2 regions of the Streptomyces sp. DSM 40868 genome follow, and region 1 is predicted to be linked to the other one. Evidence: predicted binding sites of a transcription regulator. Region 1 holds the regulator's gene; the other holds the start of a gene.
What was found. The regulator HrcA, encoded in region 1, represses chaperone genes, less so after heat shock. The targets are predictions, from matches to a motif close to TTNGCACTCNGNNNNNCNGAGTGCNAA.

Region 2: groL (chaperonin GroEL) is a predicted target of HrcA. The motif match lies at 1,291-1,317, and genes of this name have one in related genera.

What each region holds. Positions count from the first base shown of each region.
Region 1 covers NZ_CP050504.1:3,188,568-3,192,416, forward strand. The annotation lists gene dnaJ (molecular chaperone DnaJ) at 1-491, opposite strand, end outside; gene hrcA (heat-inducible transcriptional repressor HrcA) at 492-1,508, opposite strand; gene HB370_RS14370 (MBL fold metallo-hydrolase) at 1,670-2,392, shown strand; gene HB370_RS14375 (DUF3097 domain-containing protein) at 2,461-3,276, shown strand; gene HB370_RS14380 (Uma2 family endonuclease) at 3,254-3,829, opposite strand.
Region 2 covers NZ_CP050504.1:4,088,928-4,092,776, forward strand. The annotation lists gene groL (chaperonin GroEL) at 1-1,128, opposite strand, end outside; gene HB370_RS18445 (cold-shock protein) at 1,438-1,641, opposite strand; gene HB370_RS18450 (MoaD/ThiS family protein) at 2,074-2,349, opposite strand; gene thrC (threonine synthase) at 2,346-3,629, opposite strand; SAM riboswitch class I at 3,648-3,793, opposite strand.

The DNA.
Region 1 (3,849 bases):
CGGCACATGTCACACGTCTGCGCGGACGTGCCGGGGGCCGCGCCCTCGCCGTTGCAGGTGTTGCAGACGATGGCGGTGTCGACCTGGATGTCCTTGGTCGTCCCGAAGGCCGCCTCGTCCAGCTCGACCTCGATCCGGATCATCGCGTCCTGGCCGCGCCGGGTGCGCGAGCGCGGCCCGCGCTGCGACGCCGTACCGAAGAACGCGTCCATGATGTCGGAGAAGTTGCCGAAGCCGCCGGCCCCGAAGCCGCCCGCGCCGGCGCCGCCGGACTGCGAGAGCGGGTCGCCGCCGAGGTCGTAGACCTGCTTCTTCTGCGGGTCCGACAGCACCTCGTAAGCGGCGTTGATCTCCTTGAACCGCTCCTGGGTCTTCGGATCCGGGTTGACGTCCGGGTGCAGCTCGCGCGCGAGCCGCCGGAACGCCTTCTTGATCTCATCCTGCGACGCGTCGCGGCGCACGCCGAGAACGGCGTAGTAGTCCGTGGCCACTTACGACTCCGCCAGGATCTGTCCGACGTACCGTGCCACTGCGCGTACCGCTCCCATCGTTCCCGGGTAGTCCATGCGGGTCGGTCCGACCACGCCGAGCTTGGCAACCGCCTCGCCGCCCGAACCGTAACCGACCGACACGACGGACGTGGAGTTGAGTCCCTCGTGGGCGTTCTCGTGGCCGATGCGCACGGTCACGCCCGGGTCTTTCGCCTCGCCGAGGAGTTTGAGGAGCACGACCTGCTCCTCCAATGCCTCCAGGACGGGCCTGATCGTGAGGGGGAAGTCGTGCCCGAAGCGGGTGAGATTGGCGGTACCGCCGATCATCAGCCGCTCCTCGTTCTCCTCCACGAGTGTCTCCAGCAGGGTGGAGAGCACCGTGGAGACCGTACCTCGGTCCTCCGGCTCGAAGGCGTCCGGCAGGTCCTCGACCAGCATCGGCACATCGGTGAACCGGCGGCCCGCGACCCTGCTGTTCAGCCGGGCCCGCAGATCCGCCAGCGAGGCCTCGCCGAACGGGGCCGGGCAGTCGACCATACGCTGCTCGACCCGGCCGGTGTCGGTGATCAGCACGAGCATCACGCGCGCCGGGGCGAGCGAGAGCAGCTCCACGTGCCGGACCGTGGACCGGGTCAGCGACGGGTACTGCACGACGGCGACCTGCCGGGTCAGCTGCGCGAGCAGCCGCACCGTGCGTGCCACGACGTCGTCGAGGTCGACGGCGCCCTCCAGGAAGTTCTGGATCGCCCGCCGCTCGGGCGCGGTCATCGGCTTCACGCCCGCGAGCTTGTCGACGAACAGGCGGTAGCCCTTGTCGGTGGGGATGCGCCCCGCGCTGGTGTGCGGCTGCGCGATGTACCCCTCGTCCTCCAGGGCCGCCATGTCGTTGCGGACGGTGGCCGGGGAGACGCCGAGGTTGTGCCGCTCGGTGAGCGCCTTGGAACCGACCGGCTCCTCGGTGCCCACATAGTCCTGGACGATGGCGCGCAGTACCTGAAGCCTGCGTTCACTCAGCATTCGCGCGCACCTCCAGCACGTCGTCCCTCGTCCCGTCGGGTCGTCCGCCTGGCACTCTTCCCACGCGAGTGCCAGCATTCCCCGGCCCAGTGTACGGCCGTCGGGTACACCCTGGGCAAGGTCGGGCCGCGCCGCCGGGTCGTACCGCTAGCGTCGCGGGTATGAGCGTGACTTGGGAAGAGCTGGGGTGGGAACGGCTGGCGGCCGGGGTGGGGCGGTGCCGGCTGCCGGGCTGGGACTGCACGGCGGGGCTGGTCGTGGGCGAGGGGACGGCGCTGCTCGTGGACGCCGGTTCGAGCCTGGCGGAGGGGGTCCGGCTGCGGGCGCGGGCCGAGGAGCTGGCGGGTGGCCGTGTGACCCATCTCGCGCTCACCCATCCGCACTTCGACCATGTCTTCGGCGCGGCGGTGTTCGCCGGGGCGGAGGTGTACGGGGCGGTCGGCCTGGACGCGGTGTTCGCGTTCGAGCGGGCGGAGCTGCGGCTGGACGCGGTGCGCAACGGGCTGCCGGTCGCCGACGCCGACGAGGCGGTGGACGCGCTGGTCACGCCCCGGCACCTGGTGTCCGGCGAGTGGACGCTGGACCTCGGCGGCGGTCGCCAGGCGCTGCTGGCCAACGTGGGCCCGGGCCACACCGCCCACGACCTCGCGGTGCTGGTTCCCGGCTCCCCGGAGGTCGTCTTCTGCGGCGACCTGGTGGAGGAGTCCGGCGAGCCCCAGGCCGGCCCGGACGCGGTCCCCGCCCGCTGGCCGGACGCCCTGGACCGGCTGCTGGCGCTGGGCGGCGAGGACGCGGTGTACGTGCCCGGTCACGGGGCGGCGGTGGACGCGGCGTTCGTACGACGTCAACGGGACGAGCTGGCGGCACGGTTCGGCGTGATCTGAACGGCGGTTCTCTTCGCATCCCGGCGTGTCGCGCTGGTCACGGCGCGGCTTCTCCTATCGTCATCCGAATGCGCCAGTACTCCGCCGACCTCACCCCTCCGTGGAAGAAGAAACCGAAACCGGCGCCGGAGGTCCCGGCCGACCCGGGGCTGGTGGTGGAGGAGGCCGGTACCGGGTTCTGCGGGGCGGTGATCCGCTGCGAGGCGGGCACGGTGACCCTGGAGGACCGCTTCGGCAAGCACCGTGTCTTCCCCCTGGAACCGCGCGGCTTCCTGCTGGAGGGCAGGGTCGTCACCCTGGTCCGCCCGGCCTCGGCCCCGGCCCGCCCCACCCGTACGGCGTCCGGCTCGATCGCCGTCCCCCAGGCACGCGCGCGCGTGGCCCGCGCCGGCCGTATCTACGTGGAGGGTCGGCACGACGCCGAGCTGGTCGAGAAGGTCTGGGGCGACGACCTGCGCGTCGAGGGCGTGGTCGTGGAGTACCTGGAGGGCGTGGACGACCTGCCGGCCGTCGTGGAGTCCTTCGCCCCGGGCCCCGACGCCCGCCTGGGCGTCCTGGTGGACCATCTGGTGCCGGGCACCAAGGAGTGGCGGATCGCCCAGTCGGTCACCAGCGAGCACGCCCTGGTCGTCGGTCACCCGTTCATCGACATCTGGCAGGCGGTGAAGCCGTCCTCCCTGGGCATCGAGGCATGGCCGACGGTCCCGAAGGGCCAGGACTGGAAGACGGGGGTGTGCCGGGCACTGGGCTGGCCGGCGGAGAACACCGGCGCGGTGTGGCAGGCGATCCTGAAACGGGTGGGCTCCTACAAGGACCTGGAGCCGGAACTGCTGGGCCGCGTGGAGGAACTGATCGACTTCGTCACGGGTAGCGGTGGGGCCTGACGTCGGGAAGGGTTCCGAACTCGCTGGTGTCGAGTTCCAGCCCGAGATCGTCCATCGGGACCGGCTCGCCGAACTTGATGATTTCCTGAGCGTGGTAGTCGGCGTCCTCCCCTTGACCCGTGGGCTTCGTCAGCAGGACGCACTGCGCCATGATCGGGTCGATGACCAGGTAGGTGGGGATTCCGCCCGCCGCGTAGATCGAGCGCTTGACCACGTAGTCCTGATGGACGCTGGACTTGGAGACGACCTCCAGCACCATCGTGATCAGTTGGCACGGCATCAACCGCCCCGAACTCGGCAGAGAGTCCTTGGGCAGGACAACCAGGTCCGGCACAGGCTCACTGGCCTCGCCGACGATGTCGACATCCTGAGTCTGCAGGCGAGCCCAACGCCGGGGAATCTGGTCCTGAACATCGGCAACGATCCAGTTGTGCACGATGTCAGGGCTGGACATCATCACGAGTACCCCCCGAAGAAGCTCGGCTTTGGCGCCCTCCGGGGGCTCGAAACCCTCGAAGAACTGAGTCATCCTGCGCTCGTCCACAGCGGTCATCTCCGTGGCCTCCACATCCG
Region 2 (3,849 bases), 900 kb from region 1:
GACGGCCACGCCGCCCGCGAGCTTGGCCAGGCGCTCCTGGAGCTTCTCGCGGTCGTAGTCGGAGTCGCTGTTCTCGATCTCGGCGCGGATCTGGTTGACCCGGCCGTTGACCTGCTCGGAGGAGCCGGCACCGTCGACGATGGTGGTCTCGTCCTTGGTGATGACGACCTTGCGGGCGCGGCCCAGGAGGTCCAGGGTCGCGTTCTCCAGCTTGAGGCCGACCTCCTCGGAGATGACCTCGCCGCCCGTGAGGATGGCGATGTCGCCGAGCATGGCCTTGCGGCGGTCGCCGAAGCCCGGGGCCTTGACGGCGACGGACTTGAAGGTGCCGCGGATCTTGTTGACGACCAGGGTCGACAGGGCCTCGCCCTCGACGTCCTCGGCGATGATCAGCAGCGGCTTGCCCGACTGCATGACCTTCTCCAGCAGCGGGAGCAGGTCCTTGACCGCGGAGATCTTGGAGTTGGCGATGAGGATGTACGGGTCCTCGAGCACCGCCTCCATGCGCTCCATGTCGGTCGCGAAGTAGGCGGAGATGTAGCCCTTGTCGAAGCGCATACCCTCGGTGAGCTCGAGCTCCAGACCGAAGGTGTTGGACTCCTCGACGGTGATGACGCCTTCCTTGCCGACCTTGTCCATGGCCTCGGCGATCAGCTCGCCGATCTGGGTGTCGGCGGCGGAGATGGACGCGGTGGAGGCGATCTGCTCCTTGGTCTCGACGTCCTTCGCCTGCTCCAGCAGGGCGGCGGAGACGGCCTCGACGGCCTTCTCGATACCGCGCTTCAGAGCCATCGGGTTGGCGCCGGCGGCGACGTTGCGCAGGCCCTCCTTGACCAGGGCCTGGGCGAGCACGGTCGCGGTGGTCGTACCGTCACCGGCGACGTCGTCCGTCTTCTTGGCGACTTCCTTGACCAGCTCGGCGCCGATCTTCTCGTACGGGTCCTCGAGCTCGATCTCCTTGGCGATGGAGACACCGTCGTTGGTGATCGTGGGCGCGCCCCACTTCTTCTCGAGGACGACGTTGCGGCCCTTGGGGCCGAGCGTCACCTTCACGGCGTCCGCGAGCTGGTTCATGCCGCGCTCGAGGCCGCGCCGCGCCTCCTCGTCGAACGCGATGATCTTGGCCATGTGAAGTGGTCCCTCCAGGACTGGGGGTGATTCCTTCGGACCGCGCCCGCGCCCGCGACGGACGGCTCGCCGGCCTCGTGGTTCCTTGCCCCACCCGGCCCGCGGGCCTCACCGACCCGGTCCTTCACTGTCACTCTCACCTTCAGAGTGCTAACGCAATGATTAGCACTCGGCATGGTCGAGTGCAAGCGCCCGGCCGGGTGGGGAGGTGCCCGTCAGCCGCCCGCGAACGCCGGAACCGGGACCCGGCGGCGGGCATGGCGAAGGGCCCGCACCCTCTGCGAGGTGCGGGCCCTTCACACAAAACATTCAGGCGGTGACGCGAACCATGTCGGCCTGCGGACCCTTCTGGCCCTGCGAGATCTCGAACTCGACCCGCTGGCCCTCTTCCAGGGTGCGGTAGCCGTCCATCTGAATCGCGCTGTAGTGGACGAAGACGTCCGCACCACCGTCGACCGCGATGAAGCCGTACCCCTTCTCCGCGTTGAACCACTTGACGGTGCCCTGAGCCATGCCTAACTCCCCTATTACTGGCCCTTGCACAGATCCACACTTCGCGGACCCGGGTCAGACCTCACCCCCCAACTGGTCGGGGGCGTGCGCCGGAACGCGTCGACCGCGGCCGAATGTATCTGTCCAACTGCCGTCTGCAACAGGTCAATCGGACGAGAAATCTGGACGTCAGAGGTCCGGAATATGGCGAGAATTCACCCGACGTCAGGGCAAGTCGGGCCCCATAAAAGCCACAAAAGCCGCGCAGAACCCGCACAACTTGGCTGTTTCTTATCGGGCGCGCAGCATGTTTCCCGGGCTCGCGACCACCCGATCGCGACCGTGTTCCCCAACTCTACCGCGTTCAATCACACAGAATTGCCCCCTCCGTTTCTCTCACGGAGGGGGCAATCGAGTGGACGGTCAGTGACCGGGCCTACCGTCGGTAAAGGGTCAGCCGCCGGCGACCGCGGGGATGATCGAGATCCCGGCGCCGTCGGGGGTCGCGGTGTCCAGGCCCTGCTCGAAGCGCACGTCGTCGTCGTTCACGTACACGTTGACGAACCGGCGCAGCTTGCCCTGGTCGTCCAGGACGCGGGCGGCGATCCCCGTGTGGTTCTTCTCCAGGTCCGCGATGACCTCGCCGAGCGTGCCGCCCTCGGCCGGGACCTCGGCCCGGCCGCCGGTGTAGGTGCGCAGGATGGTGGGGATGCGAACGGTCACGCTCATGCGAGGCCAGCCTCTCGGAAGGAGTCCAGGGTCGGGCGGATGGTGGCGGTCAGGCCGGTGCCGGCCACCGCGTCCAGGGTCTTCAGGCCGTCGCCGGTGTTGAGGACGACCGTGGTCTTCGCCGGGTCCAGCACGCCCGCCTCGAGCAGCTTGCGGGTCACGCCGACGGTCACGCCGCCCGCCGTCTCCGCGAAGATGCCCTCGGTGCGCGCCAGCAGCCGGATGGCGTCGACGATCTCCGGGTCCGTGACGTCCTCCACGGCACCGCCGGTGCGGCGGGCGACGTCCAGGACGTAGGGACCGTCGGCCGGGTTGCCGATCGCCAGGGACTTGGCGATGGTGTCCGGCTTCTGCGGCCGTACGACGTCGTGGCCGGCCTTGAAGGCGGTGGAGACCGGGGAGCAGCCCTCGGCCTGGGCGCCGAAGATCTTGTACGGCCGGTCCTCGACCAGCCCGAGCTTGATCAGCTCCTGGAGCCCCTTGTCGATCTTCGTGAGCTGGGAGCCGGAGGCGATCGGGATGACGATCTGGTCGGGCAGCCGCCAGCCGAGCTGCTCGCAGATCTCGTACGCCAGCGTCTTGGAGCCCTCGGCGTAGTACGGCCGCAGGTTGACGTTGACGAAGCCCCAGCCCTCGCCGGCCGGGTCGCCGATCAGCTCGGAGCAGAAGCGGTTCACGTCGTCGTAGTTGCCCTCGATGCCGACGAGTTCACCGCCGTAGACCGCGGCCATGACGACCTTGCCCTGCTCCAGGTCGTGCGGGATGAACACGCAGGAGCGGAAGCCGGCCCGGGCGGCGGCGGCGCCGACGGCACCGGCGAGGTTGCCGGTGGAGGAGCAGGACAGGGTGGTGAAGCCGAAGGCGCGGGCGGCCTCCAGGGCCTGGGCGACGACCCGGTCCTTGAAGGAGTGGGTCGGGTTGCCGGAGTCGTCCTTGACGTACAGGCCGCCGGTCACGCCCAGTTCGCGGGCGAGGTTGTCGGCCTTGACGAGCTTGGTCCAGCCGGGGTTGAGATTGGGCTTTTCGGCGACGTCGGCCGGGACCGGCAGCAGCGGGGCGTAGCGCCAGATGCTGGCGGGGCCGGCCTCGATGCGCCGCCGCAGTTCCTCGGTGTCGTAGGCGGAGAAGTCGTAGGCGATCTCCAGCGGGCCGAAGCACTCCTCGCAGGCGAAGACCGGTCCGAGGGGGACCCGGTGGCCGCATTCGCGACAGCTGAGGGCCGCTGCGGGACCGAGGTCCACGGTGGAGTCGCTGGAGGTGGCAACTGTCTGCACAGCCATGTGAGGCGAGGCCCTTTCTCCTCATCTTCCTCACGACGCATCTCGCCGTGAGACGGATTTGGCACCTTCCCTAGCCGGGAGCCTCGCTCGGAAGAAGACGAGAATCGGCTGGAGGGTTGCCGGGGCTTCATCGGGCCGTGTCCCTCTGCCCCTCTGGATGAGCTGTATGTGGTTGTCAACGCCGCTTGACCACCCGACATGCGATGGTCATCGGCGTTGT